3 regions of the Streptomyces sp. NBC_01750 genome follow, and region 3 is predicted to be linked to each of the others. Evidence: riboswitches for the same ligand, from Rfam matches in the RefSeq annotation. Region 3 holds a riboswitch; each other region holds the start of a gene.

Region 1 (5,700 bases), 3.0 Mb from region 3:
GGCATGGTGTGCTTCTTGCACGGTGGACCGCACGGCAGACGCTGGCCGAGGAGCAGCACTGGCGTGCCGCACGGAGACGGTCGGGGTGGACGGCGGCGCCGGCCGGGCTGGAGGTGGTGGGTCCGGCGGGACTGGCGCCGGTGTACCGGCAGCTGCGGAAGTCCTTTGAGGACAGCAAGAACGAGCCGGATGCCGCCGATTTCTATTACGGCGAGATGGAGATGCGACGCCACGACCACCAACGGCCCGGTGCCGAGCGCGCGCTGCTGGCTTTGTACTGGGCGATGTCCGGGTACGGTCTGCGGGCGTCGCGCGCGCTGGGCTGGCTGCTCGGTTCCATGGCTGCCACCGTGCTGGTCATGATGCTGTGGGGGCTTCCGGCGGACGACCCGAAGCCCGCCACCACCGGACGGGTGACCGGGCAGGACATTTCACTGACCACCGACAGGCCCGACCCGCTCAACCCCACCGGCTCGCTCTCCTCCCGGCTCACCTCCGATCGGTGGGAGAAGTCCCTGCGTATCGTGGTGAACTCAGTAGTCTTTCGCTCCTCGGGCCGGGACCTGACCACCGTCGGCACTTACACCGAGATGGCATCGCGGCTGGCCGAGCCCGTACTGCTCGGACTTGCCGTTCTCGCCGTCCGTGGACGGGTCAAGCGGTAGGCGTGACCCCCAGCATTCCGGCGCACCGCAGGCACTGGACGCGAAGCCGGACAACGTCGCGAAGCCGGATAACGTCGGGGCGTGAATGACGCCGCACCCGCCCCCGAACTCTTCACCTGGGAGTTCGCCACCGACCCCTACCCCGCCTATGCCTGGCTGCGTGAGCACGCTCCCGTACACCGCACCCGGCTCCCCAGCGGGGTCGAGGCATGGCTGGTGACCCGGTACGCCGACGCCAAGCAGGCGCTTGCCGACCAGCGGCTGTCCAAGAACCCGGTGCACCATGCCGAGCCCGCGCACGCCAAGGGGAAGACGGGCATCCCGGGCGAGCGCAAGGCAGAGCTGATGACGCATCTGCTGAACATCGATCCGCCGGACCACACCCGGCTGAGGCGGCTGGTGTCGAAGGCGTTCACCCCGCGCCGGGTCGCCGAGTTCGCGCCGCGGGTGCAGGAGTTGACGGACCGGCTCATTGACACAATCTTCGAAAATCAGCACAGCGCGGAGAAGGGGGAGGCGGACCTCATTCATGAGTTCGCGTTCCCGCTCCCCATCTATGCCATCTGCGACATGCTCGGCGTCCCCCGCGAGGACCAGGACGACTTCCGTGACTGGGCGGGGATGATGATCCGGCACGGCGGCGGGCCGCGCGGCGGTGTCGCTCGTTCTGTGAAGAAGATGCGTGGCTATCTCGCGGAACTCATCCACCGCAAAAGGGAAGACCTGGGGCAAGGCGGGGACGACGACCTCATCTCGGGTCTGATCCGCGCCGGCGACCACGGTGAGCACCTCACCGAGAACGAGGCCGCGGCCATGGCCTTCATTCTTCTCTTCGCGGGCTTCGAGACGACGGTCAATCTCATCGGCAACGGCGTGTACGCGCTGCTGCGCAATCCGGGGCAGCGGGAGCGGCTCCAGGTCTCGCTCGCGGCGGGGGAGAGTGAGCTGCTCGAGACGGGTGTCGAGGAACTGCTGCGGTACGACGGGCCGGTGGAGCTCGCGACCTGGCGGTTCGCCACGCAGCCGCTCAGCATCGGCGGACAGGACATCGCCGCCGGTGACCCCGTACTCGTCGTGCTCGCCGCGGCCGACCGGGACCCGGAGCGGTTCGCGGACCCGGACACTCTCGACCTCTCCCGGCGCGACAACCAGCATCTCGGGTACGGGCACGGCATCCACTACTGCCTCGGTGCGCCGCTCGCCAGGCTGGAGGGGCAGACGGCACTGGCGACGCTGCTCCGCAGGATGCCCGACTTGCGGCTTGCGGGTGATCCGGATGATTTGCGGTGGCGTGGGGGGCTCATTATGCGCGGATTGCGCACTCTGCCCGTTGAGTTCACACCTCGACGAATCTGACGGTGCGTCAAGACTGTGACTTTCACGTGATCTCCGCTGCATCGACTTGTGACTCACGTTCGAATGCGGCTACGTTCACCGTCGTCCCACCAGTCACGTCTGCAGAGGGTCCGCAGACATGGCTGTTGTCACGTCTGTAGTCACGCGAAAGGCAACCGCATGCGCTCCGGGAACGGACGGCACCGCCGACCCCGCCAGGCTCCGGCCATCGTCGTCGCGGCGGGAGTGACGGGATCGGCCATCGCCATCCCGCTGCTCGGCGCCGGATCGGCCTCCGCCGCCGATGCCGCCACGTGGGACCGCGTCGCGGAGTGCGAGAGCGGCGGCATGTGGAGTGCCGACCTCGGTAACGGGTTCTACGGCGGTCTGCAGTTCACCCAGGAGACCTGGCAGGACTTCGGCGGGACGGCCTACGCGCCCACCGCCGACCTCGCGAGCCGCTCCCAGCAGATCGCGGTCGCGGAGAAGGTCCTCGACGCGCAGGGTCCCCAGGCGTGGGCCACCTGTTCGCTGATCGCGGGGCTGACCAACGACGGCGCCGCGACCGGCGTCGACCCCGGCGCCCTGCCGTCGCCGGGGCAGAGCGCTCCCTCGCAGTCGGCCACGACCGCGAAGCCCTCCGCCGGGGCCGCCGAGTCCGCCGAGCCGTCCGCGGACCCCTCCGCGCCGGCGACCCCCAAGGCGTCGACCCAGCCGTCCGGGTCGGCGGACCCGGGCGCGGGGCAGGACGCCGGCGCCGACAGCGGCACCGGAAAGCACCGTGGCACTCCGGAGGAGACAGAGCCGGGCAATACGGACAATCAGCGCGAAGACGGCCGCCATGCCTCGCGAGGTGACAGTGCGGCACGTGACGAGGCCGACAAGACCGGCAAGGCGGACGCCGTGCCCGGCGAGTACACCGTCCGCCCCGGCGACAGCCTGTGGGCCATCGCCGACGAGCAGAAGCTGGCCGGTGGCTGGTCCGCGATCTATGAGGCGAACCGGAAGACCGTCGGTATCGATCCGGACCTCATCCACCCCGGCCAGAGCCTCGATCTGGATCTGAGGTAGCGGCAGTTCGCGGATATATGTCCGAGTTTGACCAAGTGAGACATGGGTCTCTTTGTCCCAACTGGTATATCTCGCCCCCCTGATTGGGTCGTTCCGCTTCTCACCTGCGGAAACGAGAGTTCCCTGAGTGGCGGAATGGGCGATTTCTCCCCGATGTTCGTCTTTGAACATCGGGGAGAGCTGTGTCTACGGTCGGAACCGCTCGCCACCGCGGGCACCACTGACCGTCACGCCGAATCCTGCCGCCGGTCGGGGGGAGCAGTCGTTCGCACAGAGCGCCGAAGGCAGGAGCGGGGGACCCAAGGTAAGCGCCGGGCCCGGCCGTTGAGAGCAGTACGCAACGGCCCACGGACCGGCTTGGGGTGAAGTCGCGCCACGACGCGCGGCCGGGCAACTCACTTGGCCCGAACCCGACAGCTCACCTCGCAGGCGTCGGTGAGGAGTCGTTCCATGCTGTTTTCCAGCAAGAGCAAGCACCGCCGCCCGGCCGCTTTGAATCGGACTGCCCGCATCGCCGCGCTCGCCGGTGTCACCGGTGCCGTCGTCGCCGCCCCGCTGATGGGCGCCACCTCGGCCTCCGCCGCGACCGCCTCCGAGTGGGACCAGGTCGCCCAGTGCGAGGCCGGCGGCAACTGGTCCATCAACACCGGCAACGGTTTCTACGGCGGCCTGCAGTTCTCGGCCTCCACCTGGGCCGCGTACGGCGGCACGGCGTACGCCTCCTCCGCCGACCAGGCCTCCAAGTCCCAGCAGATAGCGGTCGCCGAGAAGGTCCTGGCCGGCCAGGGCAAGGGTGCCTGGCCCAACTGCGGCGTCGGCCTGTCCAACACCCCCTTCGACGGCGGCTCCGCCGACTCCGGCACCACGCAGCCCGCCCCGCAGCCCGCCCCGAAGCGCGCCGAGGCCCCCACCACGCGCTCCGAGCGCCCCGCCGCCCCGGTGAAGTCCGCGAAGCCCGCCGCCAAGGGTTTCAAGAAGGGTGACGGCGAGTACAAGGTGAAGGCAGGCGACACCCTGGGCACGATCGCCGAGGCCCAGAAGGTCAAGGGCGGCTGGAAGAAGCTGTTCGACCTCAACAAGGACATCGTCGAGCGCGCCGACGTGATCTTCCCGGGCCAGCAGCTCCACCTGAGCTGACCCCCGGGTCCTGAACGCCCCGGTCCGGCGCGTCTTCCCCCGTACGCGCCGGGCCGGGGCTCTGTCTGTCCCCGGCCGGTACCGGTGGCCGCGGGTCTCTCCGCCGGCCCTCGTGGCGTTACCCGCAGGTAGTTCACGTGCTGTTTGTCCTGCGTCGCGAGTCTTCGCGCCGTTTTTCGTCCCAGCGGGCGGGCAACGGCCGGCCGATGCCGTGGAGCCGGTTAGGCTCATGTCGCAAGGCCAAGAGACCCTGCATTCTCAGCGTCACATCCCAGAAGGAGATGCTCGTGCCGTCCATCGACGTCGTCGTAGCCCGGGAAATCCTGGACTCCCGAGGCAACCCCACGGTCGAGGTCGAGGTTGGCCTCGACGACGGCAGCACGGGCCGTGCTGCTGTTCCGTCCGGCGCCTCCACCGGTGCGTTCGAGGCTCTTGAGCTCCGCGACGGTGACCAGAACCGCTACCAGGGCAAGGGCGTGGAGAAGGCTGTCCTCGCCGTCATCGAGCAGATCGGCCCGGAGCTCGTCGGCTACGACGCCACCGAGCAGCGCCTGATCGACCAGGCGATGTTCGACCTGGACGCCACTCCGGACAAGTCCTCCCTCGGCGCCAATGCCATCCTCGGCGTCTCCCTCGCCGTCGCGCACGCCGCCTCCGAGGCCTCCGACCTGCCGCTCTTCCGCTACCTCGGCGGCCCGAACGCGCACCTGCTGCCCGTTCCGATGATGAACATCCTGAACGGCGGCTCGCACGCCGACTCCAACGTGGACATCCAGGAGTTCATGATCGCGCCGATCGGCGCCGAGTCCTTCTCCGAGGCTCTGCGCTGGGGCGCCGAGGTCTACCACACCCTCAAGTCCGTCCTGAAGACCAAGGGCCTCTCCACCGGCCTCGGCGACGAGGGCGGCTTCGCGCCGAACCTGGAGTCCAACCGCGCCGCCCTGGACCTCATCCTCGAGGCCATCAAGCAGGCCGGTTACGCCCCGGGCAAGGACATCGCGCTCGCGCTCGACGTCGCCGCGTCCGAGTTCTACAAGGACGGCCTGTACGAGTTCGAGGGCAAGTCCCGCTCCGCCGCCGAGATGACCGAGTACTACGAGGAGCTCGTGGCGGCCTACCCGCTCGTCTCCATCGAGGACCCGCTCTTCGAGGACGACTGGGCCGGCTGGAAGGTCCTCACCGACAAGCTGGGCGCCAAGGTCCAGATCGTCGGCGACGACCTGTTCGTCACCAACCCGGAGCGTCTGGCCCGCGGTATCGAGGACGGCGCCGCGAACGCCCTGCTCGTCAAGGTGAACCAGATCGGTTCGCTGACCGAGACCCTGGACGCCGTGGAGCTCGCCCAGCGCAGCGGCTTCAAGTGCATGATGTCCCACCGCTCCGGCGAGACCGAGGACGTCACCATCGCCGACCTGGCCGTCGCCACCAACTGCGGCCAGATCAAGACCGGCGCCCCGGCCCGCTCCGAGCGCGTCGCCAAGTACAACCAGCT
Region 2 (5,700 bases), 970 kb from region 3:
GCCGGCAGCCGCGAGCCCTCCGAGGCGGACGGCTGGACCTACCACCAGACCGGCGGCGCCGGCCGGGCGATGCAGGCCCTGCGGCTGGTGGTCCCGTACGGCAGCCAGGGCGAGCTCGTCCGGGTGCACCCCGGGGAGGAGTGGCTCCATGTCCTCAAGGGCCGACTGCGCCTGAGTCTGGGTGACGCTGTCCACGAGCTGGCTCCCGGGGACAGCGCGCACTTCGACTCACTGACCCCGCACCGCCTCGCGGCGGCCGGGCGTGAGGGGGCCGAGCTGCTGTTCGTCCACACACTGCTGCAGAGCCCCGACCTCCATGCGCACAACTGACTTCAGAGAGGCCCGCGATGTCCGAACGTAAGACCGCGATGACCAAAAGTGACAATGAAGAGCGGAAGTTTCCCCGAGGGCTGGTGATCCGGCTCTTCGCCTATCTGGTGGCGGGCCATCTGTTCGCCGGGTTTCTCTACCTTCTGTTCACGCTGGGCGGTCAGAGCTAGCTCTCCGGCTCCGCGGTCGCCTACGCCTCGTCGATGAGGCGTAGGCGCAGGCGCTCGCGTGTCTCCGGGGTGACCTTCAGGCCCTCGGTGAGGTACCGCTCCGTCGTGCCCCAGGTCTGCTCGATCGTCTCGAAGGCCGCCGCGAGGTACTCGGCGCGCGCGTCGAAGAGCGGGCTCAGTAGCTCCATCACTTCGGGGGACATCCCGGCCGGGGAGTTGTCGCTGCGGCGCACCAGGTAACGGCGGTGCGGGTCATTGGACTTGAGGTAGTCCGCCTCGATGGCCTCGCGCTCAACGCCGACCGCGAGCAGCGACACGGCGATCGAAATGCCGGCGCGGTCCTTGCCCGCCGCACAGTGCATCAGTGCCGGAACGCTGTCCTCCGCGAGCGCGTGCAGTACGCGGCTGTGCTCGGCGGTGCGCTGCTTGACGATCGCCCGGTACGACGCCGACATCCGGCCCGCCGCCTTGCCGTCCGCGAGGATCGACTTCAGCTCGTCGAGATTACCCTCCCGGACCATCTTCCAGAACTGGGCGCCGTCGGCCGGGTCGGTGAGCGGCAGATTCACATTGCGCACGCCCGGCAGCTCGACGTCCGGGCCCTCCAGCTTCTGGTCCGCGGCATTGCGGAAGTCGAAGATCGTGTGCAGGCCAAGGGTGGAGAGGAACGCGGTGTCGCCCGCCGTGGCGCTGGCGAGATGGCCGCTGCGGAAGAGCTGTCCGAACCGCACCCGTCGGCCGTCCACGGTCGGCAGGCCGCCCACATCCCGGAAGTTGCGCACTCCGGACAGCTCAGGCTCTGTCGACGGGACCTGCGGCAGCTGCTGTGTCACGGGGGCTCCTGAAGTGACAGCCGTCGGCGCTGCTCGCCGACGATGGCGCGTTTCCCGACGATACGACATTGCTTCATCGGGCAATCATCTCGGTCCGTTCCCGCAAGGGCGTTGCACCGGCGGCGGCTTCCGTCGGATGATGTTCGGGCCTGTGCGGACCTGTGAGAATCTGAGGGGTTGGGATGATCGAGAGCGTTGGCAAGGGCCGTACGTGGGTTCTCTCCGGACCGACGAGCAGTTATGCGCTGTGCCTCACAGAAGCCGACGAACTGCTCCATCTCCACTGGGGGCCACGGATCTCCGGCGCCGACGCGGAGGCCCTCGCGGCCCAGAGCCTGCCGCCCTACTGGCCGTTCGAGTCACAGCTCGACGGACACGAGGAGTATCCCGTCGAGGGCGGGCCACGCTTCGTACGACCGGCGCTCTCCATCCGTACGGACACGGTGCGCGGCACCGAGTGGACCTTCGCCGGCGCGGAGAAGGTGGCCGGCGACGAGTTGAGGCTCCGCTTCACCGACGCCGTACACGGCCTCGGCCTCACCCTGCATCACCGGATGCGCGACGACACGGACGTCATCGAGCGCTGGGTCACCCTCACACATGAGGGCGAAGGCCCCGACCTGGAACTCCTGCGCGCCGACGCCGCCACGTGGACACTCCCGCAGCGCGACAGCTGGCGGCTCAGCCAGCTGCACGGCCGGTGGGCGGCCGAGTCGCTGCTCGTACGCTCGGAGCTGACGTACGGCGAGAAAGTGCTGAGCAGCAGGCGCGGCCACACCGGCCACCAGCATCTGCCCTGGGTCGCGCTGGACGCGGAAGGGGCCACGGAGGAGCGGGGCGAGGTGTACGGCGTCGCCCTCGCCTGGTCCGGGTCCTGGCGGATCTCCGTGGCGCGGCTGCCCGACGGACTCGTACAGATAACCGGCGGGGCCGGCTACGACGACTCCGGGCTGCTGCGGCTCGCACCGGGCCAGTCGTACACCTCGCCCGTCTTCGCCGGACTGTGGAGCGAAGGAGGGTTCGGCGGATCCAGCAGGGCCTGGCACGCCTGGCAGCTGGCGCATGTGATCCCGGACGCCCAGGCCGACCGGCCCGTGCTCTACAACTCCTGGGAGGCCACCGGCTTCGATATCTCCGAGGAGCAGCAGCGGGCGCTCGCGCGGCGGGCCGCGGCCCTGGGCGTCGAGCTGTTCGTGGTGGATGACGCCTGGTTCGGGCAGCGCACCAGCGACCGCGCCGGACTCGGCGACTGGACCCCCAACGCCGAGCGCTTTCCGCGGGGGCTGGAGCCGCTCGCCGACGAAGTGCACGCGCTGGGCATGCAGTTCGGGATCTGGGTCGAGCCGGAGATGGTCAACGCCGACAGCGATCTCTACCGCGCGCATCCGGACTGGGTCCAGCACCACCCGGGCCGGACACGGACGGAGTTCCGCAACCAGCTCGTACTGAACCTGGCGCGCGAGGACGTACAGGCCCACCTCTGGGAGCAGTTGGACGGACTGCTCGCCGGCGCGCCCATCGACTATGTGAAATGGGACTTCAACCGCTGTTTCACGGACGCCGGCTGGCCCGGCGAGAGATATCCGCAGAGGCTGTGGGTCGAGCATGTGCACGCGCTGTACGCGCTCCTCGACAGGCTGCGCGCCGCGCATCCCTCGGTCGCCTTCGAGTCCTGCTCGGGCGGCGGCGGCCGGATCGACCTCGGGATCCTCTCCCGCACCGATCAGGTGTGGACCTCCGACAACACCGATCCGCTGGACCGGCTCGCCATCCAGCAGGGCTTCACCCAGCTGCACCCGGTACGGGCCATGGCGGCCTGGGTGACCGACAGCCCCAACGTCCAGCTCAATGGCCGCGTGAGCACACTCCGTTTCCGCTTTGTGAGCGCCATGGCAGGAGTGCTCGGAGTCGGCGGCGATCTCACCGAGTGGAGCGCGGAGGAGCTCGCCGAGGCACACGTCTGGGTGGAGCTCTACAAGAAGATCAGGCCTGTGGTGCAGCACGGCGAGCTGTACCGGCTGCGGGCGCCGGAGGGCGGACTGAGTGCCGTGCAGTACCTACGAGGTGACGAGACAGTCGTCCTCGCCTGGCTCCAGGCGCAGCACTACGGCGAACAGCCGCCCAGGCTCAGGCTGCGCGGGCTCGATCCGGCAGCCGTGTACGAGTGCCCGGACTCCGGTGCTGCGCATCGCGGATCCCTGCTGCTGCACCAGGGGCTGCACACCGGACTGAAGGGGGACATGGACGCCACGGTGATCCGGCTCCGGCGCCGCTGAGTGAGCGCGGCCGCTTCGGCCCGGCTGACAGGAGCGGACCCGGCTACAACGCATTCCGGTGGCTGCTCCGGCTCAATCCCCGACGAAATTCCGATGGGCGTGGCATGAATTGGGCAGTAAGGGGGATCGCAGGCTATAAACAGACCATTTCCATTAAATGCCTGTTATGTCCGAATTGGACGATTAGGCATAACGTGCCCCGCCTGTAGGGGAGTGGGGGCGTGGCCCGTGAGCGGGATCATATTCGTGACGGTGCGCGACGGTGCGACGGGGGTTAATTCCGTTGCCTGGGCGGACGGCGAAGATCATCTATTTACGGAGGGTGACGGGAATTTCGCGGCGATATCAGACGGATCATTGGCGGGCGAAAGCGACAGCTTGTCCCGGTCCACCCATTCGTTTACGGTCACGACCAATCCGGACGGACCGCCTAATCCTGCCGCCGTCCGGAATTCCACCCAACAACGTGCGGCAGGAGCGGGGGACCCAGGTAGTACGCCGATTCCGGACTTCCGGACGGCTTGGGGTGAAGTCGCGCAACTGCGCGGCCGGGCATCTCCAGCCCGAACCCGACAGCTCACCACGCCGGCGCCGGAGAGGAATTCGCCATGCCCAAGAAGGGCAAGCACCGCCGCCCCAAGGTCAGCCCGATCACGCGCGGATTCGTCACCGCCGGTACGGGTGGCGCCGCCATCGCACTTCCGCTGATAGGCGCCGCCGGCGCCCACGCGGCGGAAAAGGCCGCTCCGGCCGTGGCCCCGGAAAAGGCTGTGACCGCCGCCGCATCCTCTCCTTTCTCTGCCGGGTCCGCCGCCGCGACCCACGTGGCGCAGAAGAAGGCCTCTCCCACCACGTACTCAGTCGTCCCCGGCGACTATCTGGCCAAGATCGCCGACGAGCACGATGTCCGCGGCGGCTGGAAGAAGCTGTACGCGGACAACCGGGAGCGGGTCGGCGACAACCCGTCGCTGATCCACCCCGGGCTCAAGCTCACCCTCGGCGCGAAGGCGAAGGCTCCGGAGAAGTCGCAGAGCCCGGCAAGCCCGGAGCGGTCCTCCTCGAAGCCGTCCTCCTCGAAGCCGTCCTCGGACTCGGGCTCCTCGGACTCGGGCTCGGCCGTGCAGTCCTCCGCGCCGTCCTCGTCCGGCGACTCGGCGAGCAGCGGCGCCGCCACGCAGACCAGCGCCTCCGGCTTCACCACCCCCGTCGACGGCGCGACCGTCATCACCCCGTACCACCTCGCCGGCGCCATGTGGTCCAGCGGTTACCACACCGGTCTCGACTTCGCGGCATCCTCCGGCACGACCGTCAAGGCAGTCGGCCAGGGCACCGTCGTCTCCGCCGGCTGGGCCGGTGCGTACGGCAACCAGATCGTCATCCAGCAAAGCGATGGCACCTACTCGCAGTACGCCCACCTCTCCTCCCTCGCCGTCTCCTCCGGCCAGAGCGTGAGCGGCGGCCAGCCGATCGGCCTCTCCGGCACCACCGGCAACTCCACCGGCCCGCACCTGCACTTCGAGATCCGCACCGGCCCCAGCTATGGCTCGGACATCGACCCGGTGGCCTACCTGCGCCAGCACGGTGTCTCCATCTGATCCGGCCGATGCGCGTCGTCGCCCTTCCTCCCCTCGTGCCGCCGCCCGCGGCGTGGGGGGAGTCGGCGTATTCCGGGTTGGACGAATCTTGACCGGTGGTCTATATCACCCCTCGTCAACCCCTCCTTACGGTCGCGTAGGTCACATCCGTAAGGGAAAAATGAGGTCTCGTGGCAGACGATTCGAGAACAGAGAACAGTGGCGTATTCGGGTCGTACGCGGCGATCGGTGACAGCTTCACCGAGGGCGTCGGCGACCCGGGCCCCGACGGGATGTACGTCGGCTGGGCGGACCGGTTCGCGGTCCTGCTCGACGACCGGATGCCGGAGCACACCTTCCGGTACGCCAATCTCGCCGTACGCGGCCGTCTCCTTGACCAGATCGTCGAGGAACAGGTCCCGCGGGCGAAGGAACTCGCCCCGGATCTGGTGACCTTCTGCGCAGGCGGCAATGACATCATCCGGCCCGGCAGCAACCCCGACGACGTGGCCGAGCG
Region 3 (5,700 bases):
CCGGAGGCCTGGGCGAGCGTCTCGTGGAACCAGCCGCCCAGTGAACGCAGGTCCTCGCCCTGACCACGGCGGGCCCGCTCCTGACCCAGCCTGACCAGGCCACGCAGCACCTTCAGATGCGCCTCGGTGCGCCGCTGGGCGGCGCGCGCCGCACCCATGGGCTCCAGCAGCATCCGGATCTCCAGGAGGTCGGCGGCCTCCTGCTCGGTGGGCTCGGCGACACAGGCGCCGGCGTGGCGGCGGGTGGTGACGAAACCCTCGGACTCCAGGGTGCGCAGAGCTTCGCGCACCGGGACCCGGGAGACGCCGTAGCGGCGCGCCAGCTGCTCCTCGGTGAGCCGGCTGCCGCGCTCGAATACACCGGAGACGATGTCGTCGCGGATCGCCGTGCATACCGAGTGCGCGGGAATGCGCATGACCGAACCTCCGCTTTAATCCGCGCGAAACGCAGCCGACTGACGTCTGTTCAGTGACTCTATTGCAATGCTCGGGATTTTCCGATGGGAGACCGGAATCCATGGATATCTTTTGGCCAGAACGCCGGCGGAGCGGGCAAACGCCGAAGGCCCCGGCGGTGAGCCGGGGCCTTCGGGAAGCACGCGGGGCCGGACAGCGGCCCGCCGTCTGATCAGACGCTGACGCCGTGCGCGCGCAGGTACGCGACCGGGTTGATGTCGGAGCCGTACTCGGGGCTGGTGCGGGCCTCGAAGTGGAGGTGCGGTCCAGTGGTGTTGCCGGTCGCGCCGGAGAGGCCGATCTGCTGGCCCGGGGTCACCGACTGGCCGACCGAGACGCCGATGGACGAGAGGTGGCCGTACTGCGTGTACGAGCCGTCCTTCATCTTGATCACGATGTTGTTCCCGTACGCGCCGCCCCAGCCGGCCTCGACGACAGTGCCGGAGCCGACCGCGTGCACGGTCGTGCCGGACGCGGCGTGGAAGTCGATGCCGGTGTGGCTGCCGGAGGACCAGATGGCGCCGCCGGACTTGTAGCCCGTGGAGACGTACGAGTGCGAGATCGGGGCCACGAAGGAGTTGAGGCGCTTGCGCTCGGCGGCGCGCGCGGCGCGCTCCTTGGCCTCACGGGCCTCCTTGGCGCGGGCCTCGGCCTTCCGCTTCGCCTCGGCCTCGGCCTTCGCCTTGGCGACGGCCTCGGCGGCCTCCTCCTTCTGAGCGGCGGCCTGGTCGGCGATCTGCTCGGCGAGGGAGTCGGCGGCCACGATCTGGGTCAGGCCGGTGTCCTCGACGGTGGCCGCGCCGGTGTCGGCGGCGAGTGCCGGGGAAGCGAGGGTTCCGATGACGCCGGTGGTGGCGAGAGCGGCGACGGCGGCGATGTTCGCCTTCTTGCGCGTCATTCGGCTCGGGGCACGGTGCTTCCCGGTGGCACGGGTGAACGCCATGAAGTGGCTGATCCTTTCCTTCCTTCTCGCCTACCGGGTTAGCTGACGGGTTCGGAGCAGGAAGGTCTCCTACAGGCCCCTCCGCAGGTGCGAAGGCGCCCGATTCACCCCAGGGACTGAGTGGGTCCCCGGCTCCCCAGGCTCGCGCCTGACGGGGACTCGGCGATGACTGTCCGATGCCGCGGATGCGGCGGGCTACTGGCGGACAGCCGGACCGACGCTAGGCGGGCCGTCTTTCAATCACCAAACAGACAGCTCTTTTTGTAGCGCATGCCACAGGCCAGACAGGCAGGCTCTGCAATAAAACGGGCATAAGACAGAACCCCGGCATCACCAGGGAGGCCGGGGTTCCGTTTGCCTGTTTTGAATTGTTTGCCGGATTGACCCAATCAGCCTGTGACAACCGTCACTTCGCCGATGCCGAGCGCCCTGACCGGCTCCTCGATCTGCGAGGCATCGCCGACGAGCACCGTGACAAGTCGGTCCACCGGGAAGGCGCTGACGGCCGCGGCCGTCGCCTCAACGGTGCCGGTATCGGCCAGGCGCACGTACAACTGCGCCTGGTAGTCGTCCGGGAGGAACTGCTCGACTTGGTCGGCGAGCGTGCCCGCGACGGAGGCGGCCGTCTCGAACTTCAGCGGGGCGACACCCACCAGGTTCTGCACGGCAACATCGCGCTCGGCGTCGGTCAGGCCCTCGGCCGCGAGCGTACGCAGCACCTTCCAGAGGTCGTCCAGCGCCGGTCCGGTGTTCGGGGTGTCCACGGAACCGCTGATGGCGAGCATCGCCGCGCCCGACCCGTCGGGAGCGGAGCGCAGCACCTGGCCGAAGGCCCGTACGCCGTAGGTGTAGCCCTTCTCCTCGCGCAGCACGCGGTCGAGACGCGAGGTGAGGGTGCCGCCCAGGCAATACGCCCCGAGCACCTGGGCCGGCCAGACGCGGTCGTGGCGGTCCGGGCCGATACGGCCGATCAGCAGCTGCGTCTGGACGGCGCCGGGGCGGTCCACGATGACCACACGGCCGGTGTCGTCGGCGGTGATCGGCGGTACGGGACGGGCCTCGGCGCTGTTGCCGGTCCAGGTACCGAGAGTCTCGGCGAGCACGGCGTCAAGGTCGACTCCGGTGAGGTCGCCGACGATTACCGTGGTGGCCGTGGCCGGCCGGACATACGCCTCGTAGAAGGCGCGCACGGCCGCGGAGTCGATCCGGGCCACGGACTCCTCCGTGCCCTGGCGGGGGCGCGACATACGCAGGGAGGCCGGGAAGAGCTGCTTGGAGAGCTCCTTGGCCGCACGGCGGGCCGGGTTGGCCGTCTCGTGCGGGATCTCGTCCAGCCGGTTGCGTACCAGCCGCTCCACCTCGTTGTCGGCGAAGGCGGGCGCGCGCAGCGCCTCGGCGAGCAGGCCGAGCGCCTTCGGCAGCCGGGAGACCGGCACCTCCAGGGAGACGCGGACACCCGGGTGGTCGGCGTGCGCGTCGAGAGTGGCGCCGCAGCGCTCCAGCTCGGCGGCGAACTCCTCGGCGGTGTGCTTGTCGGTGCCTTCCGACAGGGCGCGCGCCATGATCGTGGCGACGCCGTCGATGCCCTCGGGCTCGGCCTCCAGCGGGGCGTCGAGGCAGATCTCGACGGCCACCACCTGCTGGCCGGGGCGATGGCAGCGCAGCACGGTGAGGCCGTTGTCCAGCGTGCCGCGCTCGGGGGCCGGGAACGCCCAGGGGCGGGCGGGGCCGGCCGTCGGCTGCGGGTGGAACTCCATGGTCACGGCAGCGTCGCTCACTGGTCCGCCCCTTCGTGCTCGTCGTTCTCGTCGCTGTCGCTGTCGCCGTTGTCCGCGGAGAGGGGCTCGTAGACCAGCACCGCCCTGTTGTCCGGGCGCAACCGGGCCTTGGCGACCGCCTGCACCTCTTCGGCGGTGACGTCCAGCACCCGCTGTACGGCGCTCAGCGCCAGCTGCGGGTCGCCGAAGAGCACGGCGTACCGGCACAGTTCATCGGCGCGGCCTGCGACCGTGCCGAGCCGGTCCAGCCACTCGCGCTCCAACTGGGCCTGCGCCCGCTCCATCTCCTCGGGCGTGGGGCCTTCCGCGGCGAACCGTGCCAGCTCCTCGTCGACCGCGGCCTCGATCTGCGGCACCTCGACACCGCCGGACGTCTTGACGTCCAGCCAGCCCAGCGAGGGGGCACCGGCCAGCCGCAGCAGACCGAAGCCGGCCGCGACGGCCGTCTGGTCACGGCGCACCAGGCGGTTGTGCAGCCTCGAGGACTCACCGCCGCCGAGGACGGTGAGCGCCAGGTCAGCGGCATCGCACTCGCGCGTGCCGTCGTGCGGCAGGCGGTAGGCGGCCATCAGCGCCCGGGCCGGGACCTCCTCGACGATCTCCTCGCGCAGCTGCTCGCCGATGGTCTCCGGAAGGGAGCCGTCGCGCGGGGGCTGCTTGCCGTCGTGGGCCGGGATGGAGCCGAAGTAATTCTCGATCCAGGCGAGCGTCTGCTTCGGGTCGATGTCACCGACGACCGAAAGCACGGCGTTGTTCGGCGCGTAGTACGTACGGAAGAAGGTGCGCGCGTCCTCGAGGGTCGCCGCGTCCAGATCGGTCATCGAGCCGATCGGTGTGTGGTGGTACGGATGGCCCTCCGGGTAGGCGAGCGCGGTCAGCCGCTCGAAGGCCGTACCGTACGGGACGTTGTCGTACCGCTGGCGGCGCTCGTTCTTGACGACATCGCGCTGGTTCTCCATCGACTCGTCGTCGAGAGCCGCGAGCAGCGAGCCCATCCGGTCGGCTTCCAGCCAGAGGGCGAGCTCCAGCTGGTGGGTGGGCATGGTCTCGAAGTAATTGGTGCGCTCGAAGCTGGTGGTGCCGTTCAGCGAGCCGCCGGCTCCCTGAACCAGCTCGAAGTGGCCGTTGCCCTTCACCTGGCCCGAGCCCTGGAACATCAGATGCTCGAAAAGGTGAGCAAGGCCGGTACGGCCCTTGACCTCGTGGCGCGAGCCGACGTCGTACCAGAGGCAGACCGCGGCGACCGGGGTCAGGTGGTCCTCGGAGAGCACCACGCGCAGGCCGTTCGCCAGGCGGTGCTCGGTCGCTGTCAGGCCGCCGGAACCGGCCTGCGCTGTGGCCGTGTGACCCATGGGCATGTACGTCCCTTCGATCGCGATATGGAGAAGTCCTGCCACTGTATGCAAGCCATCTGACACCTGGCGAAGTTCCCGGCCGAGAACGGCCCAACGACGGGTCGAGGTCAGCCTTGTCAGTGGCTCGGTCCACAATGGTCCGCGTCAGAACCTGAGTCCTGCCCCGCACAAGAGCGAGAAGGAGCCGCAGCAGCGATGGCCCGCCGCAGCACGAAGACCCCGCCGCCGGACGACTTCGAGGAGAAGATCCTCGACATCGACGTCGTCGACGAAATGCAGGGCTCCTTCCTCGAGTACGCGTACTCGGTGATCTACTCCCGGGCCCTGCCGGACGCCCGCGACGGTATGAAGCCGGTGCACCGACGCATCGTCTACCAGATGAACGAGATGGGCCTGCGCCCCGACCGCGGCTATGTGAAGTGCGCCCGCGTCGTCGGCGAGGTCATGGGTAAGTTGCACCCGCACGGCGACGCGTCGATCTACGACGCCCTGGTGCGGATGGCGCAGCCGTTCTCGATGCGCCTGCCGCTGGTCGACGGCCACGGAAACTTCGGCTCCCTCGGCAACGACGACCCGCCGGCCGCCATGCGGTACACCGAGTGCCGGATGGCGGACGCCACCAGCCTGATGACGGAGTCGATCGACGAGGACACCGTCGACTTCCAGTCGAACTACGACGGTCAGGAGCGGGAGCCGGTCGCGCTCCCCGCCGCCTATCCGAATCTGCTGGTCAACGGCGCGTCCGGGATCGCCGTGGGCATGGCGACGAACATGCCGCCGCACAATCTCGGCGAGGTCATCGCCGCCGCCCGACATCTGATCAAGCACCCCGGCGCGGACCTCGACACGCTGATGCGTTTCATCCCCGGGCCCGACCTGCCGACCGGCGGCCGGATCGTGGGTCTCGGAGGCATCAAGGACGCGTACGAGGCCGGCCGCGGCACCTTCAAGATCCGCGCGACGGCCTCCGTGGAGGACGTCACGGCGCGCCGCAAGGGGCTGGTGATCACCGAGTTGCCCTTCACCGTCGGCCCGGAAAAGGTGATCGCGAAGATCAAGGACCTGGTCTCGGCGAAGAAGCTCCAGGGCATCGCGGACGTCAAGGACCTCACCGACCGGCAGCACGGTCTGCGACTGGTCATCGAGGTCAAGAACGGCTTCATCCCCG

Evidence for each region. Region 3 has a riboswitch for cyclic di-AMP ahead of OG966_RS30095 (M23 family metallopeptidase). Riboswitches for the same ligand answer to the same signal wherever they lie in the genome.
Region 1: linked by a shared signal. The riboswitch ahead of OG966_RS16315 (transglycosylase family protein) and the one ahead of OG966_RS30095 (M23 family metallopeptidase) in region 3 are both predicted to bind cyclic di-AMP.
Region 2: linked by a shared signal. The riboswitch ahead of OG966_RS34220 (M23 family metallopeptidase) and the one ahead of OG966_RS30095 (M23 family metallopeptidase) in region 3 are both predicted to bind cyclic di-AMP.

The regions. Positions count from the first base shown of each region.
Region 1 is NZ_CP109137.1:3,650,708-3,656,407, reverse strand. Features, by position in the region: gene OG966_RS16330 (pentapeptide repeat-containing protein) at 1-665, shown strand, start outside; gene OG966_RS16325 (cytochrome P450 family protein) at 747-2,021, shown strand; gene OG966_RS16320 (transglycosylase family protein) at 2,181-3,071, shown strand; cyclic di-AMP (ydaO/yuaA leader) riboswitch at 3,338-3,518, shown strand; gene OG966_RS16315 (transglycosylase family protein) at 3,522-4,208, shown strand; gene eno (phosphopyruvate hydratase) at 4,490-5,700, shown strand, end outside.
Region 2 is NZ_CP109137.1:7,577,079-7,582,778, forward strand. Features, by position in the region: gene OG966_RS34200 (XRE family transcriptional regulator) at 1-330, shown strand, start outside; gene OG966_RS34205 (DUF6126 family protein) at 348-500, shown strand; gene OG966_RS34210 (tyrosine-protein phosphatase) at 521-1,333, opposite strand; gene OG966_RS34215 (alpha-galactosidase) at 1,516-3,609, shown strand; cyclic di-AMP (ydaO/yuaA leader) riboswitch at 4,040-4,213, shown strand; gene OG966_RS34220 (M23 family metallopeptidase) at 4,218-5,204, shown strand; gene OG966_RS34225 (SGNH/GDSL hydrolase family protein) at 5,375-5,700, shown strand, end outside.
Region 3 is NZ_CP109137.1:6,604,861-6,610,560, reverse strand. Features, by position in the region: gene OG966_RS30100 (GntR family transcriptional regulator) at 1-416, opposite strand, end outside; gene OG966_RS30095 (M23 family metallopeptidase) at 629-1,399, opposite strand; cyclic di-AMP (ydaO/yuaA leader) riboswitch at 1,413-1,574, opposite strand; gene OG966_RS30090 (M16 family metallopeptidase) at 1,789-3,156, opposite strand; gene OG966_RS30085 (M16 family metallopeptidase) at 3,174-4,535, opposite strand; gene OG966_RS30080 (DNA gyrase/topoisomerase IV subunit A) at 4,728-5,700, shown strand, end outside.